DNA from 2 places in the Brevundimonas vesicularis genome. Region 1 is predicted to be linked to the other one. Evidence: riboswitches for the same ligand, from Rfam matches in the RefSeq annotation. Region 1 holds a riboswitch; the other holds the start of a gene.
What was found. A riboswitch is a leader RNA that binds a small molecule or an ion and turns the genes downstream of it on or off. The one in region 1 is predicted to bind cobalamin.
Positions count from the first base shown of each region.

Region 2: it holds a riboswitch for cobalamin, as region 1 does, so the genes downstream of both, O2K97_RS07440 (DUF1852 domain-containing protein) here and O2K97_RS03465 (TonB-dependent receptor plug domain-containing protein) in region 1, are expected to answer to the same signal.

Region 1 covers NZ_CP114278.1:707,341-722,214, forward strand. The annotation lists gene O2K97_RS03430 (HPr family phosphocarrier protein) at 1-83, shown strand, start outside; gene O2K97_RS03435 (hypothetical protein) at 168-962, opposite strand; gene O2K97_RS03440 (phytase) at 1,143-2,243, opposite strand; gene O2K97_RS03445 (TonB-dependent receptor) at 2,485-5,304, shown strand; gene lpdA (dihydrolipoyl dehydrogenase) at 5,483-6,889, shown strand; gene O2K97_RS03455 (methyl-accepting chemotaxis protein) at 6,986-8,803, opposite strand; gene mutS (DNA mismatch repair protein MutS) at 8,899-11,517, opposite strand; cobalamin riboswitch at 11,646-11,855, shown strand; gene O2K97_RS03465 (TonB-dependent receptor plug domain-containing protein) at 12,001-13,824, shown strand; gene O2K97_RS03470 (aldo/keto reductase) at 13,808-14,728, opposite strand; gene maiA (maleylacetoacetate isomerase) at 14,824-14,874, opposite strand, start outside.
Region 2 covers NZ_CP114278.1:1,474,381-1,489,254, forward strand. The annotation lists gene O2K97_RS07395 (sugar ABC transporter substrate-binding protein) at 1-641, shown strand, start outside; gene O2K97_RS07400 (carbohydrate ABC transporter permease) at 638-1,582, shown strand; gene O2K97_RS07405 (carbohydrate ABC transporter permease) at 1,579-2,394, shown strand; gene O2K97_RS07410 (discoidin domain-containing protein) at 2,413-5,628, shown strand; gene O2K97_RS07415 (ABC transporter ATP-binding protein) at 5,784-6,872, opposite strand; gene O2K97_RS07420 (TonB-dependent receptor domain-containing protein) at 7,046-9,664, shown strand; gene O2K97_RS07425 (hypothetical protein) at 9,733-10,449, shown strand; gene O2K97_RS07430 (acyl-CoA thioesterase) at 10,746-11,492, opposite strand; gene O2K97_RS07435 (methionine synthase) at 11,489-12,550, opposite strand; gene O2K97_RS07440 (DUF1852 domain-containing protein) at 12,580-13,566, opposite strand; cobalamin riboswitch at 13,674-13,882, opposite strand; gene O2K97_RS07445 (ArsC family reductase) at 14,004-14,351, shown strand; gene O2K97_RS07450 (endonuclease/exonuclease/phosphatase family protein) at 14,344-14,874, opposite strand, start outside.

The sequences.
Region 1 (14,874 bases):
TCTCCGCCGAAGGCCCTGACGCGGAAGAGGCGATGGAAGCCCTTACCGACCTTGTTGGGCGCAAGTTCGACGAGGATCAGTAGGCGGCGATCATCACCCTCGGATTTGATCCGATGGCGGAGGCTTCAGCGGTGTGGCACCCGACTCAAATGAGGCGATTGACCAAGTCAGTGACGGATTATCATCGCCGACCGAAGCCGCACGGTTTCGACGCGCTCGTCACCAGTTAGGGTCACGATCCAAGACCTGGCGCCGGGTCCCGAGGTGTCGAACTCGACCTCGGCGGCGTTCCAGTTCTTCGGCGCGTCCGTCTGCACGAAGAGCCTCGGCCCCGGCGGCGTCGAAGCGTTACGCGGCGGCAACGGACGGCTTGGCTGAACTCGCAACAGCTTATCCAAGGGCAGCTCCGCCAAGGCCCGCCTTGGATCGTTGCAGGCCGTGGCCGACTCCTGCGGATCACACTCTAGGGCGAACGGCAGATCAGCTGTCCCAGCCGCCAGCCGCATCGTCTCTGTCAGCCGGTCGAGCGCCGCCAACTGGTTGTCCACCTGGCCCTGAGACGCGCCAATATAGCCGGTCAACTCGGCGCACCGCGCCTCTGTCGCCGGCTCGGGATAGGACGGTCCATACTGCACTCCCGAGCCCAGGTCGCTTACTGTCAACACGGTTTCAGGATCGTCCGGATTTCCGGGCGCGGTTGGATTGCCGGCCGAGACCAAATGAACCCGCCGCGCGCAGATTCCGTCTCGCTCAGGCAGAGACTTTTCCCAGAATAGCGCCTGGTACATCTGCCCGGGCGCCCAGTAGCGGCGCACCCAGCCGCCGGTGATCTGCTCCGACGTCTCAGGCGGCAACATCTTCGGAGCCAGCACCATAGGATCGGCTTGTTTGACCTCCGCCAGCTGCAGTGTTCGCTCGGGTCGTTGCACGGCGAGGGCCATCGCAAAAAGGAGTTCCATCATGGCGCACACCGTCGTGAGTTTCCGTCAGTATAGCTTCAATCGGTCGACTGACCACTGACGCCTTTGCCGGGGATGATGACGACAAGCTGCACACCCGAGCTCGACTTCCGGCCTCAAATCGAAGCTGCAAGGCGATGCCGGCCTGCACGAACCGCGCTCGCGGATGGAAGGAGACGGCGTCTAAAGCCCCAGCGCCCGGCGGATGTCGCGCCAGTCGACGTATTTGAAGTTCTGTGTGCCCACGTCGTTGACGTCGTCCTGGATAACGACAAGGCCGCCGGGGAAGGGGCCGACTTGACCGCTGGCGGCCGCCAGGCCGTCGGTGCCGGTGACGCCGTCGACCGCGCCGTCCACGATCTTGAAGCGGCCCTTGTATTCGGGCGCCGGGCCGTCGATGCGCCAGACGGGGAAGGTGGAGTCGCCCTGGCTGGAGGCGATCAAGTAGCGGCCCGAGGCGTCGGCGATCGTCGTCAGGCCTTCGGCGTCGGCGACCAGGATGTCCTTGGCGATGGGTTGGATCAGGGTGCGGGCCGCGCCCGAGGCCGGGTTCAGGCCGTAGCGCCACAGGCCGACGTTCTCCTCGTTGATATAGAGGGCGTCGGCAGCTTCGTCGGCGGCGCAGCCTTCGGAGATGGTTCCGATCTCGGCGGTGCGGACCAGACGCGCCGTGGGCTGGCCGGCGGCGTCCACGCCCAGGACGAACTGGCGCAGCTCGCCCTCGTGTCCGACCAGGATGGCGTGAACCTCGGCCCCGCGACGCGCAAAGCAGAAGCCGTAGGGTTCGACCACGTCGGTGGCGACCGCGCCCCAATAGCGCACGCCGTTCTGGCCGGTACCGGCCGGGTCGAAGGTGTAGAGGGAGATGCCGGTCTTGCCCGGCGTGCGGTCGCTGGCGCCCAGCACCACCTGCGGACGGCCGCCGACCGACAGGCCCTCGACCACATCGACATTGTTCAGCAGACCCTCGGGCAGGAATTGCAGGATCTGGCCGTCGAAGCCGTAGATGTAGAGGCCGGACTTCTTGTCCGTGCCGGCGACGAAGCCGGGCGTGGATTGGCCCATGATCGTGACCGGGTTCGCTGAGGCCCAGACGGCGGGATCGTCGGCCGCGTCCAGACCGGCCGTGCCGACCGACGGGGTTTCCAGCGCGGCCATGACGGGGGCGCCCGGACCGACCAGGCCCGCGCCCTCGCCCTGGTAATCGACCGCGTGCGTGGCGCAGGCGGCGAGCAGGGCCAGGGCGGCGCAGGCGCTCAGCGAGCGGGCGAGGGAAGGGCGCATGTCGGTCTCCGGACGATCTGGAGGCGTCCCTGTCGGCAAGCCGTCTGCGCGTCAACGGCGCGGGCGTGACGGTTCGGCGTCGGTTTGATGACTGATGGTCCGTCAAGGGATCAAGCGTCGCCGTTCCGTCGGAAAACCGCGAACGAGGCGTCGTGGAATCGTCGCGGTCGCGTCGCCGCCAAAGGTTAAGCGGCCCCTCCATCGGCTGAAGCGAAACGTCGCTCGCCGAAGGGGACCTGACATGAAACTGAACCTGCTGATGGGCGCCGCGATCGCGCCGATGATCCTGGCGCCGCTGGCCATGCCCGCCCATGCTGATGTCGACGCCGTGGCCTCGGTCTCAACTGCGGTCGCCGGCGACGTGATCTACGGCCGGGTGACCAACGCCGCCGGCGCGCCCCTGCCGGGCGCCGAGGTTCTGGTGCGCGGGACGGGCCAGCGGGCCGTGACCAACACCCAGGGCGAGTTCACCCTGCCGACCGCCAGCGGCTCCATGGTGCTGGAGGTCAACTATCTGGGCCTGCCCTCGACCAGCCAGACGGTCGTCACGACGCCGGGTGAAGACGCCAATGTCGCCATCGTCCTGGGCGCGCAATCCGCCACGGACGTGGCCGACGTGATCGTGACCGGCGTCATCACCGACGGCGTGGCTCGCTCGCTGAACCAGCAGAAGAACGCCGACGGCACGGTCAACGTCCTGTCGGCCGACGCCATCGGCCGCTACCCCGACCCCAACGTGGCGGAATCGCTGCAACGCGTTCAGGGCATCGCCATCCAGCGCGACCAGGGCGAAGGCCGCTACATCAATGTGCGCGGCGCGCCTGCCGCCTTCACCGCCGTGTCGGTGGACGGGGTGCAGGTTCCCGCGGTCGATCCCGGCACCCGTGCGGTCGATCTGGACACCCTGCCCAGCGACATCGTCGCGAACATCGAAGTCTCCAAGACGCTGCTGCCCAGCCAGGAAGCCGATTCCATCGCCGGCGCCGTCAACATCAAGACCCGTTCCCCGTTTGACCGTCGTCGCCTGGCCATCAGCGGCTATGCTGGTGGGAGCTATAACGACTATGGCGGCGAGGACGTGCGCGCCGGCGCCACCGCGTCCAACGTCTTCGCAAACGAGACGTTCGGCGCCCTGCTGTCCGTCAGCTATTCCGAAACCAACCGCCGGCCCGACAACGTCGAGAACGCCTGGGTGAAGGAAGAGCAGAACGGCGCCGATGTCTTCGTGCTCGAAGAGACCCTGTTCAAGGACTACGAGACCAAGCGCACCCGCCAGGCCGTGACCGGCGCTCTGGAATGGCGGCCTGCCGATGATGTCCGCGCCTATCTGCGGGGGTCGTTCGCCCAGTTCGAGGACGACGAATACCGAAACACGCTGGGGCTGATCTATTCGGACGGCACGCTGCAGCCGGGTGCGACCAATACGACGGCGACCTACACCGGTGCGCGCATCACCCGCCAGCTGCGCCACCGCACGCAGAAGAACGACATCACCACCCTCGTCGCGGGCGGCGAGAAGACGTTTGCAAACGGCGCGGTCTGGGACGCCAGCCTGTCATGGGCCGACAGCGAGCAATCCTATCCGAACCGCAACGAGCTGCTGTACCGTTCCAGCGGCACGACGCTGAGCTACGACACCGGCGATCACTATAGTCCGACCTATTCGGTGTTCAGCGATCCGACCGGCTTCTATCGTGACCCGACACGGTTCAGCTTCCGCGAGAACGCCTTCCGCGAGAATACGACCAAGCAGGAAGACGTCGCCTTCAAGACCAACTTCGAGCTGCCCAGCCAGTTCGGCGGCCGTGACGTGACCTGGAAGTTCGGCGCCAAGTTCAACACCCGCGAGATCAACGCCGACGAGCAGCGCTATCGCAACCGCGCCGCCGCCGCGAGCCCTGGCACGCTGGCTTCGATGCTAAGCGACCGTCAGTCGCGCAACTATGACTACGACCTCGGCTTCAAGTTCGACGCTGGAAAGGCCGACGACTATTTCGCGCGGGTGCGCGCCGCCTCGCCCATTCGGTTGCCGGATTCGATCGCGGCCGATTACAGCGCCCAGGAAGACATTCTGGCGGGCTATGCCCAGGCGCGCTTCGACATCGGCGCGACGAACGTCATCGTCGGCCTTCGTGTGGAAAACACCAGGTTCGACGGTGAAGCGGCGGCCCTGATCGACAACGACGGCAGCGCTCCGTTCCAGATGGCCAAGGTCAGCCGGGACGACACCGAGTTCTTCCCGAACCTGACGGTGCGCCACGCCTTTTCGGACAATCTGATCGGCCGTTTCGCCCTGACGCGCTCGATCTCGCGTCCGGAGTTCAGCGAGATCGTGCCGCGTCGCATCGAGGAAACCGATGGGTCCGACATCTCCTACGAGATCGGCAACCCGGATCTGCAGCCGGCCCTGTCGAACAATATCGACCTGGGCCTGGAATATTACTTCGCCTCGCTGGGCGTGGTGTCGGCGAACGCCTTCTACAAGGACCTGACCGACTATCGCTACACCCTGAAATACAGCGAGCAGGTGACCATCGACGGCACGGTCTACGACGCCGACTTCGAGACCCCGATCAATGCGCCCGAGGGCCATCTGGCGGGCCTGGAGCTGAACCTGCAGCGCAAGTTCGATTTCCTGCCGGGCCTGCTGTCGGGCTTCGGCGTCTTCGCCAACTACACCTGGACCGACGCCGAGATCAAAACAGCCCAATCCTACGGCGGTCGCGACACCTTCGCCCTGCCGGGCCAGTCGGACACGAACTACAACGCCGCCCTCTTCTACGAAATGGCCGGGTTCAGCGCGCGCCTGTCCTACACCAAGCGCGGGGACTATCTGGAAGAGATCAATGCCGACGACGCCGATCTGGACCTCTATGTCGAAGGGCGCGAGCAGCTGGACTTCACCGCCAGCTATGACTTCGGCAATGGGGTGGAGGTGTTCGGCGAGGCCAAGAACCTGACCGACAGCGCGGGCGTGCGCTACTACGGCGTCAAGGAGCGGACCTACGAGTACGAGAAGTTCGGCTACAACGTCTTCCTGGGCGTACGCTTCAAGCTCTGAGCGCGCCGGTCAGACATGATCGAAGGGGCCGGGCGGCGACGCACGGCCCTTTTTCGTCGTCTGACCCTCTGCAATTGGTCGAAACGCGGCCCCATATGGGGTCCAGCGGTTGACCCGTGCGGGGTCGGCGCTAGTGTCCGCGCGCCTTTCCCCGCGCGCCAGAAGACCAGAGGATACCATGGCCGAAGCCACCGCCGCCTACGACGTCGTCATCATCGGCGGAGGCCCTGGCGGCTATAACGCCGCGATCCGGGCGGGCCAGCTGGGCCTGAAGGTCGCCTGCGTGGAGATGCGTTCGACGCTCGGCGGCACCTGCCTGAACGTCGGCTGCATGCCATCCAAGGCCCTGCTGCATGCGTCGGAACTGTGGAACGCCGCCAATACCGAGTTCGCCAAGATCGGCATCGAGGTCCAGCCCAAGCTGCACCTGGACCAGATGCACAAGGCCAAGGACGACAGCGTCACCGCCCTGACCAAGGGGATCGAGTTCCTGTTCAAGAAGAACAAGGCCGACTGGATCAAGGGCAAGGGCAAGATCGTCGGCAAGGGCAAGGTGGAAGTCACCGCCGCCGACGGCTCGGTCCAGACGCTGGACGCCAAGAACATCGTCATCGCCACCGGCTCGGAGCCGACCCCGCTGCCGGGCGTCGCCTTCGAAGACGGCAAGGTCATCGATTCCACCGGCGCCCTGTCGCTGCCGGCCGTGCCAAAGAAGCTGATCGTGGTCGGCGCCGGCATCATCGGCCTGGAGCTGGGTTCGGTCTGGCGCCGTCTGGGCGCCGAGGTGACGGTGGTCGAGTTCCTGGACCGGATCACGCCCGGCATGGACACCGAGGTCGCCACCGCCTTCCAGCGCACCCTGACCAAACAGGGCATGAGCTTCAAACTGGGCGCCAAGGTCACGGCCGCCAAGTCGGGCAAGGACGGGGTCGAACTGACCGTCGAGCCGTCGGCCGGCGGCGTCGCCGAGACGATCAAGGGCGACGTGGTGCTGGTCGCGATCGGCCGTCGTCCGTACACGGATGGTCTGGGCCTGGAGAGCGTCGGCGTGACGCCGGACAAGCGCGGCTTCATCGACCATGATCACTTCAAGGTCGCGGACGGCGTCTGGGTGATCGGCGACGTGACCCATGGTCCGATGCTGGCCCACAAGGCGGAAGAAGACGCGGTCGCCGTGATCGACACCATCGCCGGCAAATACGGCCACGTCGACTATGCGCTGGTGCCCAGCGTCGTCTACACCTTCCCCGAAGTGGCCTGGGTCGGTCAGACCGAGGACCAGCTGAAGGCGGCCGGCGTTCAGTACAAGAAGGGCAAATTCCCCTTCACCGCCAACAGCCGCGCCAAGATCAATCACGAGACCGATGGCTTCGTGAAGGTTTTGGCCGACGCCGCGACCGACAAGGTGCTGGGCGTCCACATCATGGGCCCGCAAGCCGGCGAAATGATCCACGAGGCCGCCATCACCATGAGCTTCGGCGGCGCGTCGGAAGACATCGCCCGCACCTGCCACGCCCACCCGACCCGTTCGGAAGCTGTCCGTCAGGCGGCCATGGATGTCGAAGGCTGGATGATGCAGGCCTGATCCTAAGCCGCGTCGAAAGACGCGGGCTTTCAGGACAAGAAAAAGGCCCGGTCGCGTCGCAGCGGCCGGGCCTTTTGTCGTTCAGCGGGAAAGGCCTCAGGCGGCCCAGGCGGTCTCGCGGCCATGCGATTGGCGACCCGCCTCGATGCGGAAGCGCGACACCAGTTCGGCCAACGTCTCGGCCTCGTGGCTGAGGGCCTGGTTGGCGGCGGTGGTCTGTTCGACCATGGCGGCGTTCTGCTGGGTCGTCTGGTCCATCTGGTTCACGGCGACATTGACCTCGGCCAGCCCCACGGCCTGTTCGCGAGCCGACGCGGCGATCTCGCCGGCCAGAAGGTTGATCTCCGCCACCTGGCCGATCAGGGCGGTCAGGGCGCCGCCGGTCTGGGCCACCAGACGGGCGCCGTCGCCGACGCTGGCGCTGGAGGCGGCGATCAGGGCCTTGATCTCGCGCGCGGCCTCTGCCGAACGCTGGGCCAGGGCGCGAACCTCGGAGGCGACGATGGCGAAGCCGCGACCCGCCTCGCCCGCGCGCGCCGCCTCGACCCCGGCGTTCAAGGCCAGAAGGTTGGTCTGGAAGGCGATCTCGTCGATCACGCCGATGATCTCGCCGATCCGGCCCGAGGTGCTTTCGATCTGGGCCATGGCGGCGGTGGTGTCGGCGATGATCCGCTCGCGGTCCTCGGCGCCGTCACGGGCCTTGGCGGTGATGCCGGCGGCGGACTGGGCGCCCTCGGCCGTCTTTTTCACCGTGACGGTGATCTGATCCAGCGCGGCGGCGGTCTCTTCCAGGGCGGCGGCCTGCTGTTCGGTGCGACGCGACAGGTCGTTGGTCGCAGTGGTGACCTCGGTCGTGCCGGAACGCATGGCGCCGACCAGTTCGATGATCTCGCTCATCGTGGCCGTCAGGGTGTCGGCGGCGGCGTTGTAGTCGTCCTTCAGCTTCCTGCTGCGCTCGGCGAAGGGCGTGGTGATGCGGTAGGTCAGGTCGCCGTTGGCCAGGGCCGCCAAGCCGTCGCCGAGGGCCTGAACCACGACGGCGTCTTCGGCGGCGAGCCGTTTACGGTCGGCCTCGCCGGCGATGCGGGTGGCGCGCGCGGTCTCGCGCATGGTTTCGGCCTCGGTCTCGATTTCCTTCTGTCGCACGGCGGCGTCGCGGAAGGCGATGACGGCGCGCGAGATCTGGCCGATGTCGTCGCCGCGCGAAATCCAGGGGGCGTCGAAGTCGGTGCGGCCCTGACGCAGGGCCTCCATCCGGTCGCACAGCCCCTTCAACGGCGAGAACATACGGCGCGACACATACAAGCAGGCGCCGACCGTCAGCAGGGCCACGACCAGGCCGCAGACGAACAGGGCGAGCATCATCTGGTTCACCGAGGCCATGAAGTCGGCCTTGGGGATGCCGACGTAGAGCACGCCGATGGTCTCGCCAGCGGCGGTCTTGATCGGGTCGTAGGCGACGAAATAGGGCTTGCCCAGGATGTCCGCCTGGCCGCGGTAGGGTTTGCCGTTCTTCAGCACGGCGTCGAAGACCGGACCGGGCTTGAGCTTGGTGCCGACCGCGCGCGAACCGTCGTCCTTGACCACGTTCGTCGTCACACGCAGGTCGCCCATGAAGACGGTCGCCGTGCCGCCGACCAGCGTCTTGATCCGATCGACCGGGGCGGTGAAGTCGTTCATCGGCGTCGAGCCGACGTAGAGCTTGCCGTCGCGGGTCGAGAAGCCGTCGCCATAGTCTGCCAGCACGTCCCAGGCGACCCGCATATTGGTCTCCTGACGCTCGGCCGCGCGGGCCTCGGCGTCCCGGGTCAGAAGGCCGGCGGCGACCGTCAGCAGGGTCAGGGTCAGGGCGCCGAGCGCGGCGATGACCATCAGGGCTGTCTTGGCGGACAGGGAAAGGGCGCTGATCTTCATGGTCTCGTTCGGTTAGAGCGGACGGGAGGGCGAGCCTCCAGACTGGTCGAACGAGGTTAAGATTCTCAATCTATAAGGGTTTTTGCGTATTCGGCTTAGGTCAGTCCCTTGAGCCGATACAGGATTTCCAGCGCCTCGCGCGGGCTGAGGGCGTCCGGGTCGACGTCCTGCATGGCCGTTTCCAGCGGCGAGGGGCCGCGTATCGGTTCCGGCTCGGCGACGGCGAACAGGGGCAGGTCGTCCAGGCGGGCGGCGGCGGCCTTTTCGCCTTCCAGCCGGTTCAGCACCGAGCGGGCGCGGGCGACGACGGAGGCGGGGACGCCGGCCAGTTTCGCGACCTGGACGCCGTAGGAACGGTCGGCCGCGCCGGGCGCCGCCTCGTGTAGGAAGACCAGTTCGCCGTTCCATTCCCGCGCGACCATGGACAGGTTGCAGACGTGGTCCAGCCGCGTCTCCAGCTGGGCCAGTTCGTGATAGTGGGTGGCGAACAGGGTGCGGGCGCGGTTGGTCTCGTGCAGCGCCTCGGCCGTGGCCCAGGCGATGGCCAGACCGTCATAGGTGGCGGTCCCGCGCCCGATCTCGTCCAGAACGACGAAGCTCTTCGGCGTGGCCTGGGTCAGGATGGCGGCGGTCTCGACCATCTCCATCATGAAGGTGGAGCGGCCGCGGGCCAGGTCGTCGCCGGCGCCGACGCGGCTGAATAACCGGTCCACCACGCCCAGCCGCATCGAGCGGGCCGGCACGAAGGCGCCGGCCTGGGCCAGGATCACCAGAAGCGCGTTCTGGCGCAGGAAGGTCGACTTACCCGCCATGTTCGGGCCGGTGACGATGGCCAGGCGCGATCCGTCCTGACCCGACCCGTCCAAACGGGCGTTGTTGGGGGTGTAGGGATCGCCGCCCGCCTTGACCGCCGCCTCGACGACGGGGTGGCGGCCGGCCTCGACGCAGAAGATCAGGGTGTCGTCCACCACGGGCCGGATCGCGCCGACTTCCTGGGCCCATTCGGACAGGGCGGCGTGGGCGTCCAGTTCGGCGAGCGCCTCGGCGACGGCCTGCAGCGGCTGAGCCAGGCGGGCGGCCTCGCGTCGCCAGCCCTCGAAGGTCTCGCCTTCGATGGCCAAGGCCCGGTGGCCGGCCTGGCTGATCTTGGCGTCCAGCTCCGACAGTTCGACGGTGGTGAAGCGGACCTGGTTCGCCAGGGTCTGGCGGTGGATGAAGGGGCTGTCGGGCCCGGCGCGGAGCAAGGATTCGGCCGCCTTGGCGCTGGTTTCGAGGAAATAGCCCAGGACGGCGTTGTGCTTGATCTTGAACGGCACGCCGGACTCGGCGACGGCGCGGGCCTCCAGATCGGCGACCACGCGGCGGCTGTCGTCGCGCAGGGTGCGGGCCGCGTCCAGTTCGGGACGATAGTCGGGGCGCACATAGCCGCCATCGCGGGCCAAGTGTGACGGCTCGTCCACCAGACCGTCGATCAGATCAGCCTTCAGTCGCGACACGTCGGGCGACAGGGTCAGCCGGTCGAGCGCCGAGGCGATGCGGCGCGGCTGGCCGGTCAGGGGATCGACCTGACCCACGAACAGACCGGCGACGCCCTCCGCGATCGACAGGCCGATGCGCACGGCCGCCAGATCGCGCGGGCCGCCGCGACCCAGCGCCAATCGTCCGACGGCGCGGGCGATGTCCGACGAGGCCTTCAGCGCGTCACGCAGGTCGCGGCGCAGGTCGCGGCGCTCCAAGAGCCATTCGACGGCGTCGAGCTGCTCGTTGATGGCCAGCGGATCGCGCAGGGGCCGGGCGATGCGCTCGGCCAGGGCCCGGGCGCCGCCCGAGGTGACGGTGCGGTCGATGCAGGCGAGCAAGCTGCCCTCGCGCTCGCCGCGCTGGGTGCGGTCGATCTCAAGGCTGGCGCGGGTCGCCGGGTCGATGGCCAGGAAGCCGCTTTCGCCCAGGCGGCGCGGCGGGGCCAGGGCGGGGACCTTGCCGGCCTGGGTCGTCTCCAGATAGGCGGCGATCAGACCCAGGGCCGAGACCTCGGCCTCCTCGAAGGCGCCGAAACCGTCGAGCGCCGAGACGCCGTACAGCCGTTCGACCCGCGCCCGCGCGGCCTGGGGTTCGGCGATGGCGCTGGCCAGGGCCTGCACCACCCCGCCCGAGCCGTTCAGGGCGTCGCGGGTCGTCTCGTCAGAATACATCCGGTCGGTGACGAGGACTTCGGACGGACGGAAGGCGGCCAGCGCCGCGCCCAGGTCCTCGATGGCGCAGGCGACGCTGTCGACCGCGCCGGACGACAGTTCGACCACGGCGACCGCCGCCCTGCCTTTACGCACCGTGACCGCCGCCAGACGGTTGGCGCCGCGCGCGTCGAGTAGGCTGTCTTCGGTCAGGGTGCCGGGGGTGACGACCCGGACCACGCCGCGATGCACCACGGCCTTGCCGCCGCGCTTCTTGGCTTCGGCGGGGTCTTCCAGCTGTTCGCAGATGGCGACCTTGTGGCCGATGCGGATCAGGCGGGCGAGATAGCCCTCCATCGCATGGACCGGCACGCCGGCCATAGGGATGTCCTCGCCCTGATGCTTGCCGCGCTTGGTCAGGGTGATGCCGAGCGCCGCCGCCGCGACCTCGGCGTCCTTGAAGAACAGCTCGTAGAAGTCGCCCATGCGGAAGAACACGATGGCGTCCGGCTGGCCCGCCTTGGCCGTCAGATATTGAGCCATGAACGGCGTCGCGCCTTCCAGCGAGGCGGCGATTTCCGGGGGATGCCCATTTTCGGGGAATTTGGCAGGCGCGTTCATGTGGCCACAGGGTGACGGATCACGCCCGGCGGCTCAAGGCCGTTGACCGGCTCTTGCACAGGCTTGTCGGCCCTGCGATAGGCCGCGTCAGGCGGTTAAGGGAACACGGTGTGATGCCGTGGCTGTGCCCGCAACTGTAGGCGGCGAGAGCGTCGTCCGTCCGGGGTTTCGATCCCGGCGCCACTGGGCAACTGGGAAGGCGAGGACGGCGGTTTACGACCCGCAAGCCAGGAGACCTGGCCGCCGACGTCGCTCGCTCCTGTCCGGGACCAGACAGCAGCGCGGTTTCTCCGTGGAAGCGACCCGACCTTGCGCCGTCCAGACCCCTAAGCGGTCTGGCGGGTCGGTTCGCTCATGACGGTCTCTCGCGCGCATTCGCGGGACCGAACACGGGGGTATCGCTCAATGAAGCGTTCCATTCTTCTTTCGACGGCCGCGATCGCGGCCGCCTTCGCAGCGCCTGCCTTTGCAGAGGACGCGACCCAGCTGGACGAGGTGATCGTCACCGCCACCCGCATCCCGGCCATCGTCGCCGACACGCCCGGCGCCCGCGTCATCGACGGCAAGACCATCGAGCAGCGCGGCGCGATCTTCGCCGCCGACATCCTGGCCGATGTGCCGGGTCTGTCGGTGACGCGCTCGGGCGCTTTCGGCGGCGTGGCCCAGGTGCGGATGCGCGGCGCGACGCCCGGCAAGACCCTGGTCCTGGTCGACGGCGCGCCGGTCAACGATGCAGCCGAGCCGAACGGGGCCTATGACTTCTCCAGCTTCGAACTGGCCGATATCGCGCGGATCGAAGTGCTGAGCGGCCCCCAGTCGTCGCTATGGGGATCCGACGCCATCGGCGGGGTGATTTCGTTCACTACGCAAGAGATCGACGGTTTGCGCGCCGAGGCCGAGGCCGGCAGCTTCGACACCGTGCGCGGCCGCGTGTCCGCCGGGGTCGCCAACGACACCTACGCCATCAGCGCCTATGCGTCGCGCTTCGACACCGACGGCATTTCGGCGGCGGACGAGGCCAATGGCAACACGGAGGCCGACGGCTTCCGCAGCACGACGCTCGGCGCCAAGGGGCGGTATGTCCTGTCCGATGCGGTCAAGGTCGATGGATCGGTGCGCTGGAACAAATCCAAGGCCGATATCGATGGTTTCCCGGCGCCGAACTATGCGCTGGCCGACACCGCCGACACCCAGGAAAGCGAGCAGTGGTCGGGCTTTGGCCGGGTGACGGCCAAGGCGTTCGGCCTGACGCATCAGTTCAGCGTCTCGGCGTCGGACCTGGATCGCAGCTCGGTCAGCGGCGGTTTCGGCTCGACCTTCACCGGCGACCGTCAGGCCTATCGCTGGCAGGCGAATGGCCAGGCGCAGGACATCGACTATGCGTTCGGCGTGGAGCGGAACGAGGCTTCGGCGGCCCTGTCGTCGGGCCTGTCGCGCGACCTGTCGATCACCTCGGTGTTCGGCGTGGCCCAGTACGATGTCGGCGCGCTGAACCTGACCGGCGGGCTGCGGTATGACGACACCGACGATTTCGGCTCCAAGACGACGGGGCGGGTGTCGGCGGCCTATGATCTGGCCGGGGGCTTCATCCTGTCGGGCGCCTACGGCACGGGCTTCAAGTCGCCGACGGTCAGCCAGGCGGTCTGCGACTTCTGCTTTGCGCCGCGGCCCTATCCCGAGCTGAAGCCGGAAACGGCCGACAGCGTCGAGATCGCCTTGGGCTGGGCCTCGGCCGACGGTCGGTTCGACGGGCGGGCGACCCTTTATCGCCTGAACGTCGAGGACCAGATCACCTATTCGGCCGGTCGCTACATCAATGTCGCCAAGACGCGTTCGGACGGGTTCGAGCTGGAAGGCCGCGCCCTGCTGGGCGGCGGGTTCGACCTGACGCTGGCCTATGCCTGGACCGACGCGACGGATCGCACGACGGGCGCGCGCCTGCTGCGCGTGCCGGAACACGCCGGTTCAGCGACCCTGGGCTGGACGGGCGATCGTCTGTCCGGCGCGCTGACCGTGCGGGCGGAAGGCGATCAGGACGACTCGGGCGGCTTCTCGACGGTGGCGCGCGACGGCTTCATCACCGCCAATCTGAACGCGGCGTATGAACTGACCGACCAGGTCACCCTGACGGCGCGGATCGAGAACCTGGGCGACGAACACTATCAGCAGGTGTTCGGATACGGCGAGCCGGGACGGTCCGGCTATGTCGGCATCAGGCTGCGCTACTGATCCGGGCGCGGGCGTCGGCGGTGAAGGCCGCCGGCGCCGCAAGCGCAAGCGCCGACCAATCCAGGTTGGGGCAGGGGGCGTGGGCGGCGGCGACGATGGCGCGCAGTTCGGCGGCGGAGGCGACGCTGGCCACCACCTTGTCCACGCCCGGCAGCGACAGCGCGTATGCCAGGGCGGCCTGCATGGGGTCGCAGCGCTGTTCGGCCAGGCGCCGGCGGGTGCGCGACAGGGCCTGGGCGTGGCTGGCCATTTCGGGCGGCAGATCATCGCCGCCTGCGAACAGCAGGCCGTCGGCGAAGACGGCCGACAGATGAACGCAGGCCCCCGCGTCCGCGATGGCCTCCAGCGTCCCGTCCTGCGCCGCGCGCTGGTCCAAGAGGCTGCAGGGCACCTGGACCACGTCGGCTTCCAGACGGCGGGCCAGGAGCGCGGGGCCGTCCTCGATCGTGGCGCAGAAACCAATACGGCGGAACAGGCCGCGGTCCTTCAGGCTGCGGGCGCGGTCCCACAGGGCGCGGCCCTCGGCGCCGGCCAGATCGGCGGCGTTGGAAATCAGCAGAACATCGCCGCGCGGCAGGCCCATCCGCTCCAGCGAACGGCGAGCGCGGGCCTCGACCCTGTCCAGACCTTCGCTGAGCGGCACGGTGCGGACCGTGACCTGGAAAGGCGAGGGGAAGGGCCAGGCCTGACCCAGCAGGCGTTCGCCGTCGCCCTCGGGCCGGGTGGCGATCAGCTTGACCCCGGCGTCGGCTCCGGTCTGCAGCAGAAAACGCATGGCGTCTTCGCGAGCGCCGGACGGCGCGCTCATGAAGGCGCCGGGCGCGCGCTCGGGCTCGGTCACCACGGCGAGGGCCAGGCGATGGATGGGCGACGACGCCGAAGGTGTGGCGGGGGAATACGACACGCCCGACACTATGATCGCCAATGCTTAAGGGACGCTGAGCGAGACCTTAAGCGAACCCTACTTATCCACCGCTGATATGCGCACTGAGGCGAAAATCAGGCGTCAGCGTCAGGCTGCAAGTCCGGGTGGGCCGAGGCGAAGGCGGG
Region 2 (14,874 bases), 770 kb from region 1:
CGCGCGGAAACTTCTCCAACCCCGGTTTCGTCGCGGCCCTGGCCTTCTATCGCAGCCTGTTCAACGAGCAGTTGGCGCCGCTGGCCTCGTCGACCCAGATTTCGAACGTCTGGACCGAGTTCGCCAGGGGCTATTTCAGCTTCTACTTCTCCGGCCCATGGAGCGTCGGCGATTTCCGCAGCAAGCTGCCCGCGTCGTTCCAACCGAACTGGGCCACGGCGGGCGTGCCGGGACCGAACGGCCTGGGCGCCTCGGCGCCGGGCGGGTCCAGTCTGGCGGTATTCAAATCCTCCCCGCATCAGGAGGCGGCCTGGGCCCTGGTCCGCTATCTGTCTGAACCGACGGTGCAGGCCCGCTTCAACACCATCGTCGGCGACCTGCCGGCGCGCCAGAGCGCCTGGGACATCGCGGGCGTGGAGCGTGATCCGATGCTGGCGCCGTTCCGGGGGCAACTGGCGCGCGCCAAGGCCGTGCCCAAGGCGCCCGAATGGGAGCGGATCGTTACGGAGATGCAGATCGTCGCCGAACGGATGGTGCGCGGCGAGTACACGCCCGAGAGCGCCGCCGCCGAGATCGACCGCCGTGTCGATCGGCTTCTGGAGAAACGACGCTGGATGTTGGAAAAGGGCAGGGCCGTATGACCGTCGTCGATCCGACACTAGTCAATGCGGAGACCAAGGTCATCCCGTCGCGTGGACGCGGCGCTCGCGAGCGTGCCGCCTGGGCTTTCGTCGCCCCGGCCATGCTCGCCATCGGCCTGTTCTTCGCCATTCCGGTGATCGCGGCCCTGCTGCTCAGCCTGACCGACTTCGACATCTACGCCCTGGCGAACCTGGACAACCTGCGTTTCGTGGGCTTGCAGAACTATGAGCGGCTCCTGACCAATCCCCTGTTCTGGGGGGCGATGAAGAACACCCTGACCTTCGCCGTCCTCGGCGTGCCCCTGTCCATCGCCGCATCCCTGGCGGCGGCGGTGATCCTGAACGCGCGGGTCGTGAAGTGGCGGCCGATCTGGCGGGTGATGTTCTTCGCCCCCTATGTCACCACCCTGGTCGCGACGGCGGTGGTTTGGCGCTATCTGCTGCACACCCGCTACGGCGTCATCAACTGGGGGCTGGAGAGCATCGGCCTGCCGGCCGTGGACTGGCTGGGCGACCCGTCTACATCGATCCCGGCGATCCTGATGTTCGTGGTCTGGAAGATCTTTGGCTACAACATGCTGATCTTCCTGGCGGTGCTTCAGACCGTGCCGGACGACCTGTACGAGGCCGCGCGCATCGACGGCGCCGGCCCGTGGAAGCAGTTCCGCCATGTGACCCTGCCGGCCATCGCGCCGACCATGCTGCTGGTTTCGATCATCTCGGTCGCCAGCTTCTTCCAGCTGTTCGCCGAACCCTATGTGATGACGCAGGGCGGACCGGCCCAGAGCACGGTGACGGTGCTCTACTTCATGTACGAAGAGGGCTTCAAATGGTGGAACCTGGGGTCCGCCAGCGCCGTGGCCTTCGTCCTGTTCCTGTGCATCCTTGCGATCACCCTGGTCCAGCTCACGGTCGCCAAGCGGGTGGGGGCGTATCAATGAAACTCCGCGCGATCCTGCTCAATCTGGCCGTCGGCCTCATCGCTCTAGTCGTGCTGTTCCCACTGGTCTGGATGGTGTCGGTCAGCTTCATGGCGACCGGCGAGGCCGCCGTCTTCCCGCCGCCGCTGCTGCCGTCGCACTGGACGCTGGAGCACTATCGCGATCTGTTCCTGAACCAGGGCATGGGGCGGTATCTGTGGAACAGCTTCGCCCTTGCGACCTTGGCGACGATCCTGGCGCTGGGGTTTACGGTCCCAGCCGGCTACGCCTTCGCCAAGCTGAAGTTCGCAGGGCGCGAGCGGCTGTTTCAGTTCCTGGTCGCCGCCCTGGTGGTGCCGGCCCAGATCGGCACCTTGCCGCTGTTCCTGATGCTGAAGGGGATGGGGCTGGTGAACACCTACGCCGGCGCCTTGGTGCCGTGGTTGGCCTCGATCTTCGGCCTGTTCCTGGTGCGCCAGTATGCGCTGAGCATTCCCGACGAGATGCTGGAGGCCGCCCGCATCGACGGCGCCAGCGAGGGCCAGATCTTCCGCCGCGTGGTCCTGCCGACCTTGCAGCCGATCATCGTGACCCTGGGCCTGTTCGTCTTCCTGGGCAGCTGGAACGACTTCCTGTGGCCCCTGATCATCCTGACGGACCAGTCGAACTACACCCTGCCGGTCGCGTTGGCGGCCCTGTCGCGCGAGCATGTGCAGGACATCGAACTGATGATGGCCGGCGCCGTCGTCACGGTGGCGCCCGTGCTGATCCTCTTCCTCGCCCTGCAACGCTACTACATCCGCGGTATGCTCGCGGGCAGCGTGAAGGGCTGACCAGAACTGCGAGTTTCGATGCGTAACCTCCTGCTGGCCGCCGCCTCGGTCCTGACCCTCGCCCTGGCCGCGCCCGCCGTCGCCCAGGAAACGCGAGTTCTCGACAGCATGGATGACGCCACGCGGTGGGAGGCCAGCGCCTCGACCGACATTCACGCCGCTGTCTCCGCCGTCGCCGGCCATGACGGGAAAGCGGTGCGCCTCGACTACGATTTCGACGGCAAGGCGGGCTATGCGGTGCTCAGCCGCCCGCTGCCGTTCGACCTGCCCGACAACTACGAAATCAGCTTCTGGGTGCGCGGCGCCGGGCCGACCAATACCTTCGAGGTCAAGCTGACCGACGCCTCGGCCGACAACGTCTGGTGGAAGCAGACGGCGCGCTACGACTTCCCAGACGGTTGGACCCGGTTCGTCATCAAACGCCGTCAGGTCTCCAAAGCTTGGGGACCAAGTCCTAAAACCGTCCTGCGTCGCGCCGAACGGGTCGAGTTTGTCGTGGTCGCGGCCGAGGGCGGCAAGGGCTCGGTCGAGATCGACCAACTGACCCTGCGCGCCCTACCGGTCGATCCGCCGGTTCCGCCCCAGCCGATCGCCAGCGATGGACGCACTGCGTCGACCGCCGCCAACGCCGTCGATTTCGACCCTAAAACCGCCTGGACCCCGCCGGTGGGCGAGGCGTCGGCCCTGACGCTGGACCTGGGCTACGAGCGCGAGTTCGGCGGGCTGACCCTGCGCTGGGGCGAGCGGGGCGCGGCGAGCGACTATCGCGTTTCGGCCTCCCTGGATGGGCGCGACTGGCGCGAGCTGGCGACGGTCACGAGCGGCAATGGCGGCGTGGACTGGCTGAGAACGCCCGAGGCGACGGCGCGCTGGCTGAGACTTGAGCCGCTAAAGCCCGTCCCGGCGCCGGACGTGGTTGGTTCGTCCGGTGCGGGCCAGCGGCTGGGCGCAGCCCAGGCCACGACCTATGCGCTGAACGAGATCGAGGTCGAACCGCTGACGTTCGGCGCGGACCGCACCGTGTTTCTGGAAGCCGTGGCCAAGGAAAACCGGCGCGGCGTCTATCCGCGCGGCTTCTCCGGCGAGCAGTCCTACTGGACCCTGGTCGGGGTCGATGGGGGCGGGGAGAGCGGCCTGATCGGCGAGGACGGCGCCATCGAGCTTCGCCGCGCCGGACCCAGTATCGAACCCTTCGTGGTCGACAACGGGCGGCTGATCACCTGGGCCGACGTCAATATCGAACAGGGGCTGAAGGACGGCGATCTGCCGATCCCGTCCGTGACCTGGACCGCCGACGACTGGACGCTGAAGATCACCAGCTTCGCCGACGGACCGGCCGATCAGGCGCAGCTCTGGGGCCGGTACGACTTGACCAACACTTCCAGCCGGCCGCGCACCCTGACCCTGGCCCTGGCCGCGCGGCCAATGCAGGTGAATGCGCCGCGTCAGTTCCTCGCCATTCCCGGCGGTGTCAGCCCAATGGAGACGATCGGCTGGGACGGCGCGCAGTTGAGCCTGAACGACGCGGTGCGAGTGCAGCCGTTGGCGACGCCGGATCAGGTCGCGCTGGCGACCTTCGACGCCGGCAGCGACCCGCAGTCCCTGATTCTGCCGTCTGCGCGACGACCGGCCGCCGAGCCCATGACGACGACCGACGCCACGGGTCTGGCCGCTGGCGCACTGACCTACGAGGTGGCGCTGCAACCCGGCGAGACGCGCACGGTCGGTTGGGTGTCGCAGCTATCGGGCGACGCCTTGCCGCCCGAGCCGGTGGGACAGGCGGCGGCTGTGCTGGAGGCGGTCGAGACACGGCTGGCGGCTGAATGGCGCGCGAAACTGGATCGGGTGGACCTGACCTTGCCGCCTGCCGCCCAGAGGATCGAGGACGCGCTGAAATCCTCGCTGGCCCATATGCTGATGTCGCGTCAGGGGCCGATCCTCCAACCTGGAACCCGCAGCTACAACCGCTCCTGGATCCGCGACGGGGCCATGATGGCAGAGGGTTTGAACCGGCTGGGCATGGCCGAGCATTCGGCCGACTATCTGCGCTGGTACGCCCCCTATGTGTTCGAGAACGGCAAGGTGCCGTGCTGCGTCGATGCGCGCGGCGCCGATCCGGTGCCCGAGAACGACAGCCACGGCGAGTTCGTCTTCCTGGCCGCCGAAACCTATCGCTACACAAAGGACGAAGCCCTGCTGCGCCAGGTCTGGCCGCAGGTGCAAAAGGCGATCACCTATATGGACGAACTGCGCGCCTCGACCCGGACGGCAGCCTTCCAGGCGCCGGACCAGCGTCACCTATATGGCCTGCTGCCACCGACGATCAGCCACGAGGGCTATTCGGATAAGGCGGCCTATTCCTATTGGGACGATTTCTGGGGCCTGCTGGGCTACAAGGATGCGGTCTTCATCGCCGAAACGGTGGGCGATGCGGAGGCCGCCGCCCGCTATGCGGCGGCGCGGGATCAGTTCGCCGCCGACATCCGCGCGTCGATCACGGCGACGGCGGCCCATCATGGCATTGACTGGATCGCGGGCGCTGCGGACCGGGGCGATTTCGACGCCACCTCGACAACCATCGCCCTGTCGCCGGCGGGCGAACAGGATAATCTGCCGCCTGAGTTTCTGGCGCGAACCTTCGATCGCTACTGGGAAAACTTCCAGAACCGGCTGACCAATCGCACGGCGTGGAAGGACTATACCCCCTACGAATGGCGGCTGGTCGGCGCCTATGTGCGGCTGGGTCAGAAGGACCGAGCGCTGGATGTGCTGGACTTCCTCATGGCCGACCGCCGACCCGAGGCCTGGAACGGCTGGGCCGAGGTGGTGGGCCGCGAAAAGCGCGAGCCACGCTTCATTGGGGACATGCCGCACGCCTGGATCAGCTCGGACTATATCCGCTCGGCGCTGGATCTGTTCGCCTATGAGCGGGACCGCGATCACGCTTTGGTTCTGGCGGCGGGCGTGCCGGAGGCGTGGCTGGACACCGCCGAGGGCGTCGGCGTGCGGGATCTACGCACCGCCTATGGGCCGCTGACCTACGCCTACCGCAAGGAACGGCAGGGCTATGTGCTCACCCTGGGCGACGGCGCGACGCCGCCGGGCGGCTTCGTCCTGCAATGGCCGGCGGGGCAGGGGCGGCCGGAGCGCGTTCGGATCGATGGCCGGTCCGCGACGTGGTCGGGTGATGAACTGCTCATTCCGGTTGGGGCGCGGCTGGTAGAGTTGCGCTGACTACTACGTTCCTTCTCCCATTGGGAGAAGGTGGCCCGAAGGGCCGGATGAGGGTCGGCCGGTAGGCCAGGTCGCAGCATCCGCCCATCACCCTTTCGCGCAAGACCGTTCGCTACGCTCTCGGGCGCACAAGCCCTCTCCCAAAGGGAGAGGGATCAGAGGCGGCTCAAGGCCTTGCCGGTCGCGTCGAACAGGTGGGCTTGTTTTGCGGGCACGTGCAGCGTCAGTCGCTCGCCCGCCTTGGCCCGCAGTTCGCCCGCCAACTGAACCGTCAGCGTGTCCTGTGTCGCCGGATGCTTCAGGTGCGCCATTGTGGTCGCGCCCAGGGTCTCCACGAACATGACCTCGGCGCTGAGGGCGTCGCCGTCGTCGTCGAGGCTCAGGTGTTCGGGACGGACGCCCAAAGTGACGGCGTCGCCGGGCTTGGCCGAAGCGGCGTCCACGGCGAGCTGGATCGTCTCGCCGGCCGTGGTCTTCACCGTCGCGCCGATCGTCGAGGCCTCGACGATCTCGGCTGTCAGAAGGTTCATCTTCGGGCTGCCGATGAAGCCGGCGACGAACAGGTTGGCGGGGTGTTCGTACAGGTCCATCGGCGCGCCGACCTGTTCAATCCGGCCGGCGTTCAGCACCACGATCCGGTCGGCCAGGGTCATGGCCTCGACCTGGTCGTGGGTGACGTAGATCATGGTGGTCTTCAGTTCGGCGTGCAGCCGCGCGAACTCGTAGCGCATCCGCACGCGCAGGGCGGCATCCAGGTTCGACAGGGGCTCGTCGAACAGGAAGACCTCGGGCTCGCGCACGATGGCGCGGCCGATGGCGACGCGCTGGCGCTGGCCGCCCGACATGGCCTTGGGCTTGCGATCCAGATAGTCGGTGATGCTGAGCGCCTCTGCGGCGGCACGGACGCGGCGATCGATCTCGCCCTTGTCCGTCTTGGCCAGCTTCAGGCCGAAGGCCATGTTTTCATAGGCGGTCATGTGCGGATACAGCGCATAGGACTGGAACACCATGGCGATGCCCCGGTCGGACGGCGACAGGTCGTTGACCACGCGGTCCCCGATGGAGACCTGGCCCGTCGTCGCCTCTTCCAGACCGGCGATGGTGCGCAGCAGGGTGGACTTGCCGCAGCCCGAGGGGCCGACGAAGACCACGAACTCGCCGTCGGCGATCTCCAGATCGACGCCCTTCAGCACCTCGACGGCGCCGAACGCCTTTTTCACGTCGACCAGACGGACGTTCGCCATGCTTCCTGCTTTCCTGACCGTTTCTGTTTTGCCGCACCGTAACCGGTTACATGGCGGGATCAATGGCGCACGATGTCTCGCTGACAACTGAAATTGCAAAACTGCAAAATTAGGCTTTCGCAAAATCGAAGCGCTGGATAGAAGCCCGCTGCCAATCGTGGGGGAGTATCCGAATGACGCAGCGCAACTTCTTGATGGCGACAGCCTCGATCGCCTGGCTGGCGACGGCTGCGGCGGCCCAGGCCCAGGAGGAGTCGCGCGTGGACGATGTGGTGGTCACCGGCTCCCGGATCGCGGGCGGCGAGCGGATTGCCCCGGTAGAGACTGTAGCCCGCGAAACAATCGCCGCCGCCGGCATCGCCGATGCCTCTCAGCTGGTCCGGCTGGTCACGGCCAATTCGGGCTCGGAGGCCCAGGTCGATCAGCTGAACCAGCCGCAAAGTTCGGGCACGGCCCAGTTCAACCTGCGCAATCTCGGCCTCGGCTCAACTTTGGTCCTGGTGGACGGCCAGCGCTGGACAAATAGCGCCGTGGTGGCGACGGACGGCTCGGGCTTCGTCGACATCAACTCGCTGGTTCCGATGATCGCGCTTCAGCGGGTCGAGGTGGTCAAGGACGGCGCCTCGGCGGTCTATGGCTCGGACGCGGTGGCGGGCGTGGTCAACTTCATCACTCGGCGGGGCGTGGACCGTCCCGAGGTCAGCGCCAAATACGCCGTAGCCGACGGATCGGAAGAGAGCGTGATCGAGGCGCTCGGCGGGTTCGGCCTGCTGGGCGGTGACCTGACGCTGGCGGCCTCGCATTTCCATCGTTCGGCCCTGGGGTCGGACGAGCGGGACTTCACCCAGGCCGAACGCTATGGCCGCGCGGCCTGGACGGCCGTCACCAGCTACGGCCAGCCCGGCTCATATTTCCGACCCAGCCGCAATGGGTTTTCGCCCGATCCGGCGTGCGGCGATCCGGCGTTCGGCAGCGCCTATCTGAACTCGCCCACGGACATCTTCTGCCGGCTGGACTATTCGGACTTCTTCGATCTGGTCCCGGAGGAGACGCGCACGCAGCTGTTCGCGGACTACCGACGGCCTGTGGGCGACATGACCCTGTCGCTGCAAGGGGCGTGGTCGGCGACCAACACCATCGCGCGCCAGTCGCCGTCGCTGCCGATCCTGGCGCGATCCCTGACGGTGCCGGCGACCCATCCCGACAATCCGTTCGGCGAGGCGGTGCTGTTCCGGGGCCGGCTGTTGGGGGCGGAGGCCGGCGCGTCGCAGGCCGAGTTCGACTATCGCACCTGGCGTCTGGCGGCCGGGCTGGATGGGCGCTTCGGCAATGGCTGGACCTGGAACCTGTCGGCGACCAGCAGCCGCCAGCACGTCGCCTACGACAAGCCCGACACCATCGGCAGCGCCTTGCAGAATGCGTTGAACGGCCTGGGCGGGGCGGGTTGCAATCCCGCGACGGGGACGCCTGGCGTCGGCGCCTGCCAGTATTTCAACCCGTTCGGCAGCGCCTACCTGGGAACCGGGACGGCGAACACCACTGCCCTGATCGACAGCCTGATCGGCTCGACCGGCCTGCGGGGCGCGGCGACCCTGACGACGGCGGACGCCTCGACCAGCGGCGAGGCCCTGGCCTGGGCCGGTGGATCGGTCGATGTCGCCGTCGGCGCCCAGTATCGCCGCAGCGGCTTCCGTCACGACTGGAGCGACTTGGTCAACCGCGGCGATCTGCTGACGGCGGGCGTGTCGCCGGACTTCGAGGGCGATCAGGAAGCCTTGGCCGCCTTCGCCGAGGCCCGCCTCCACCTGGGCGACCGGATCGAGGCGCAGCTCGCCGGGCGCTACGAATCCTATGACGGGAACGAGGGGCGGTTCAGCCCCAAGGCCGCGATCCGCTGGGATGTCACCGACGCCCTGGCCCTGCGCGCGTCGTGGGGGCAGGGGTTCCGCGCGCCGTCGGTCTATGCCCAGTCGGGAGCGCAGGCGTCGCAGCCGTCGGTGTTCGACCGGGGGGCGTTCGTCTTTGTCAACACCCTGACTTCGGGCCGGGCCGACCTGAAGCCCGAGAAGTCCGAGAGCCTGAACCTGGGCGCGGTCTGGACGCCGATCGAGGGGCTGGAACTGGGCGTGGACGCCTGGCGGTTCGACTATGCCGATCAGGTGGTCAAGGAGTCGGCCCAGGCCATCATCAACCAGGCGGCGGCCGATACGGCGGCGGGGCGGACCGGCACGGAGGCGCAGAGCCGCATTACCCGTTCACCCAGCGGCGCCCTGACCTTCGTGCAGCTGTATTTCGTAAACGCCTCGTCCATTGAGACCCAAGGGATCGACCTGTCGGCCCGCTATCGGCGCGGCCTGTGGGGCGGGGAGGCGACGGCCTCGGTGACCTGGACCTATGTGGACGCCTACGACATCCGGCTGGACGCGTCGGCCGCGAAGGTGTCGGGCGTCGGTTCGACCAACCTGAACAACATTGGCCGGTCCCTGCCACGCAATCGCGGCGAGTTCGCCCTGGGCTGGAGCGGCGGGGCGAACGCGGTGACGGCCCTGGTCCACTATACTGACGGATACGCCAACGACCGCAGCGGCATCACCGACGCCAGCATCGCCAGCCAGACGACGGTCGATCTGTTCTACCGTCGCACGATCGGCGCTGACCTCGATCTGTCGGTCGGGGTGGTCAATGTGGCGGACAAGGCGCCGCCGCTGGCGCAGTTCGCCTTTGGCTATGACCCGGTGGTTGCCGATCCGCGCGGGCGGGTCGTCAGCATTGGCCTCAGCAAGCGGTTCTGACCAAGCGGTTCCGATCGGCGGTTGCGCGGTCAACCGGGCGGTGTATGCATCCCCTAGGGGAGAATCCGATGACCGACGGCGAGACGACGCGCAAACAGGCGTTCAAGGACCTGTCAGAGGACACGCTGGGCTTTGGCGGGGCCGAGGTGCGGACCGCGCGCGATCTGCTGGTGCGGCCCCGGCTGGTCCTTCAGGCCTGGATGATCGAGGGGCCGACCGGGGGCGGGCGCTACGCCAAGCCGCTGAAGCTGTATCTGGCGCTGAACGCGATCCTGATGCTGGTGGTGTTCCTGCGCGGCGGTTTGAGCTTCTATCTGGAAAGCATGCCGGCCGATGTTCTGAACCCCCTGCTTCAGGAAGCGGGCAAGTCGCGCGACGCATTCATGTCGGACGCCGACGGATGGATGTCCCTGGTCGCCGTGCCCATCATGGCGCCCTTCTACGCCCTGGCGGCCATGCCGCTGTTTCGCCTGTGGGACGCCGAGGACCTGGGCCTGAGACGCGGGTTCAGGGCCGCTTTCGCCTATCTTAACGCCTGGACCGTGCCGTTGCTGCCGCTGGCGTGGTTCATGTTCAGCCCCGGCCCGCTGGCCGCGGCGTGCAGCCTTGTGATGCTGGCACTGGGCGTCGTGGCCTTCATGCGGATGGGCCGTGGACGGTGGTATCGGGGCGTGGTCCCCGGCTTGGCCAAGGCCTTCGCCGTGATGATCGCCATCGGCCTGTCCAGCGTCGTCGCGACCTTCATCGTGATGGTCATCGGCGTCTTCGCCGGATTTGCGGCCTAGACGGTCGCCTGACAAAAACACCGTCTAATTCGTCTAATTTGTCTATTTCAGCGTCAGAGCGAACGGCGCCACGCCCAGAAATGGCGAGCAAAGTGCAAGATCGCGCAGTTTCAGAGCGCTGCTGTTTTCAAAGACCCGTGACATCATTATCCGGCTCTGACGCATGTCCGGTCGATTGACGCTCCGGCCCTTCAAGTCCTTGATCTCGCGTCAAATCATCTATCGAAATGGTATGGGGAGATGGGTCGGAATGGCGACGCGTTTTTTCCCTGCGTGAGAGCTTAGCCGCAGTCGCTTCATAACCTTGCCGCCGGTTTTGGCTGTCCCTCGGCATCGACGGCCACCATGACGAACTCGGCCGTGGCGGAACGCCGCCGTTCTCCCGTCAGGAGGCGTTCGGCCCAGAGTTGCACCTCGACCGAGACTGAGCTGCGCCCGACCATCTTTACGCGCGAGACCAGTTCGACCATGTCGCCGCCGTCGATCGGGGCCTTGAAGTCGATGCGGTTGGTCGCGGCCATGACCATGACCTCGCGCGCATGGCGGGTCGCCGTGACGAAGGCGGCCTTGCCCATGAGCTTGAGCGCGTCGCCGCCGAACAGGGTGCCGTAGTGGTTGGTCGTGCCGGGAAAGACCATCTCTGCGGTCCTCAGCCAGCCATCGTCCGCCTCGCCTGCCTCATCGAGGGGCGTTAACGGTTGATCATCGCCCGCCGGCCTCAGGGCGACCATGTTGAAGGCTCCGCGCGTACACAGGCGGCGCTCGCCGCTCAGCAGGCTTTCGGCGTGCAGTTCGACTTCGACGCCCAGAGAGGACCGACCGATCCGAACGACGCGGCCAACCGCCTCGACCATCTCGCCGATCCGGGCCGGAGCCGCGAAATCGATCCGCTCGCATCCGGCCGTGACCACGGCCCGTCGCGCGTGGCGGCTCGCGGCCAGAAAGGCGACCTTGTCGAGGTGGGCCAGACCAACCCCGCCGAACAGGGTGCCATGGTGGTTGGCGTCACCGGGGAACACCATGTCGATCAGGCGAACCCTCACGGCTCGCACCTTTCCGCGCCGTAGTAGAGGTCGCGGGACAGTTCCTCGCGCACGATCTCGGCGCCGGCGCTCAAGGCGCGCAGCTTGCCATTGGCGACCCGGCGCGACAGGGGCGCCATGCCGCAGTTGGTGGCCGGATAGAGTTTGTCGGCGTCCACGAACTCAAGCGCCTTGCGCAAGGTGTCCGCCACCTCTTCGGGCGTTTCGATCGTGTCGGTCGCGACGTCGATGGCGCCGACCATCACCTTCTTGCCCCGGATCAGTTCGATCAGATCCATCGGCACGCGCGCGTTCTGGGCTTCGAGTGAAATGATGTCGATGCTGGAGGTCCGAAGCTTGGGGAAGGCCTCTTCGTACTGCCGCCATTCGGAGCCGAGGGTCTTCTTCCAGTCGGTGTTGGCCTTGATGCCGTAGCCGTAGCAGATGTGGACCGCCGTTTCGCACTTCAGCCCCTCGGCCGCCTTCTCCAGGGTCGCCACGCCCCATTCGTTCACCTCGTCGAAGAAGACGTTGAAGGCGGGCTCGTCGAACTGGACGATGTCGACGCCGGCGGCCTCCAGTTCGCGGGCCTCCTCATTGAGGATTTTGGCGAACTCCCAGGCCAGTTTTTCGCGGCTGCCGTAATGGTCGTCATACAGGGTGTCGATCATCGTCATCGGCCCGGGCAACGCCCATTTGATCGGCTGGTCGGTCTGAGCCCGCAGGAACTTGGCGTCTTCGACGAAGACCGATTTCGGACGGCTGACGGCGCCCACGACCACCGGGACGCTGGCGTCATAGCGATTGCGGATTCGCATGGTCTTGCGGTTCTCAAAATCGACGCCGTCGAGGTGTTCGATGAAGGTCGTGACGAAATGCTGGCGGGTCTGTTCGCCGTCACTGAAGATGTCGATGCCGGCCCGGCGCTGATCGTCCAGCGACAGGCGCAGGGCGTCCTGTTTGGCCTCGATCAGGTCATCGCCCTGCAGCTTCCAAGGCGACCAGAGCGTCTCGGGCTCGGCCAGCCAGACGGGTTTGGGCAGGCTGCCGGCGGTCGAGGTCGGGAGAAGGGTTTTCATGAGGGGAGACTCTGAAATCTGGAAACTGTTCAGGCGGCGGCGAAGGCGGCCGACCATTGGTCGAGGCGGGCGCGGTGCGGCTTGATGAACCGCTCTTCGACGAAGCGGCCCTGCTCGACGGCCAGCCGACTGCGCTCGTCGCGGTCGTAGACGATGCGGGTCAGCGAATAGTCCTGCGCCTTCAGGCTGGGCTGATACTGCTCAGTCGCCGGGGAGTTGGCGTTGTAGATCTCGGGCCGATAGATCTTCTGGAAGGTCTCCATCGTGGCGATGGTGCTGGCCAGTTCGAGGTCGGTGTAGTCGCTGGTGAGGTCGCTGACATGGTACAGGGCGAACGGCGCGACGCTGCCCGGTGGCATGAAGTAGCGGACCTTCATCCCCATCTTCGCGAAATACCGATCGGTCGGCGAGAAGGCGTCGTTGTCGTATTCCAGCCCCAGCACGGGATGGTCGAAGCCGGTGCGATGGTAGGTCTTGTTGCTGGAGACGCTGAGGCAGATGACCGGCGCCTTTGCGAAGTTGTCGCGATAGGCGCGCGACGCCAGAAAGTGCCTGAACAGCTTGCCGTGCAGCTCACCGAAGTCGTCCGGCACGCCGCCGTTCGGGTGCGCTTTCAGGTGTTCGGGCAGGACTACGCTGAAGTCGTAGTCGCGGACATAGGAGGAGAAGTTGTTGCCCACGATCCCATCGATTCGCCGGCCCGTCCCCTTGTCGATGATCGTCGTCTGCAGGATTTCGATCAGCGGAAAGGCGTCGTCGCGCTCCGAGCAAAGGCTCATCTCGACCGAGACGATCTGAAGCTCCAGCGCATAGCGATCGCCCCTCGGATTGTCGTGGTGCGCCAGCGAGTTGAAGCGGTTGTCGATCATCCGCAGGGTATTGCGCAGATTATCCCGGCGGCTCTCGCCTCGCGCCAGGTTGGCGAAATTGGTGGTGATCCGCGTCGTGTCGGCGGGACGATAGTCTTCGTCGAGCGCGGTCCGCGTGATCCTGAATGTGAAGTCGGTGCTCGCCATGGTCTCTGCCGTTGATGCTGTGGCGAGACAGCGGACAGGGACGCGCGACCGCTCGCGCGCAGTCGTCCCGTCGCGGCGTTCATGCGACCTGACCGGACACCCCGCCGGAGGACGTTATCTGTCGGGGCAGGTCTCCTGGCTCACGGGTCACGGCTTCGGGTCCGGCCTTCCCAACGTCAGAAGACGTCAGTGACACGAAATGGACCTTCGGCTCGCCGCTCACAGTTGCGGGGGCAGCGCCGGCATCACACCGGCTTCCCTCTTAGCTCCGCATCGCCCGGAGGCGACGCGCAGAACCTCGACGCCCCATACAACGGCGAGCCGGGGGGACAAGTCAAGAAACATATAAGGATATCGTTATATGTTTCGCCCTATGTCGAGCGACATGGAGGTCGGGTATAGCTGCGGTTCGACACCGGCTCCGAGACCCCCCCGCAATGACCTACACCCTATACGGCATTCCCAACTGCGACACGGTGAAGAAGGCGCGGGTCTGGCTGGAGCAGCAGGGGGTCGACTATGTCTTCCACGACTACAAGAAGGCCGGAGTGGATGCGGGGCGGCTGGGCCAGTGGGTCGACGAGCACGGGTGGGAGACGGTGCTGAACCGGGCCGGGACGACTTTCAAGAAGCTGCCCGAAGCCGACAAGACGGACATCGACAGGTCGAAGGCGATCGCGCTGATGACGGCCCAGCCGTCGATGATTAAACGGCCGGTGCTGGATCTGGGGGATCGGCGGCTGGTGGGGTTCAAGCCCGAGACTTATGCCTCAGCGCTTACCTGAGCCGCACGGTCGCGACGACGCCGAAGTGGTCGGACGGGTATTCGCCGTTGGTCGGCGTATCGCCGAAGCGGCGGGCCTCGCCGGGGATGAAGGCGGCCTGTTCGACGAAGATGTGGTCGATGACACGCTCGGGGTGACCCTTGGCCGGGTTCAGGGTGGTCGTGACCGCGCCGCGGGGCAGGGCGCTGAAGAAGCGGGGGCCGGTCAGGGTCGCCAGGCCGGAATCCTCCTGCGTCGCATTGAAGTCGCCCGTGACGATCAGGGGCGTGTCGTCCTGCGGCAGCCAGCTTAGCAGCGACGCGATCTGGCGGGCGCGGACCGGGCCGGCGTCCTGTTGCCACGCCAGATGGGTGACGACGACATCGACCGGGCGACCCTGAACCGCGACGCGAAGCCGAAGCGCGGTGCGGAAATCGTCGAGCGGCTCAAGCTTGGTCGAGGCCTCGGCCAGAACTGGCAGGCGGGTCAGCAGGGCGTTGCCGTAACGGCGCGGGGCGCCCTCGGCGTCGGTCGAGACGAAGGC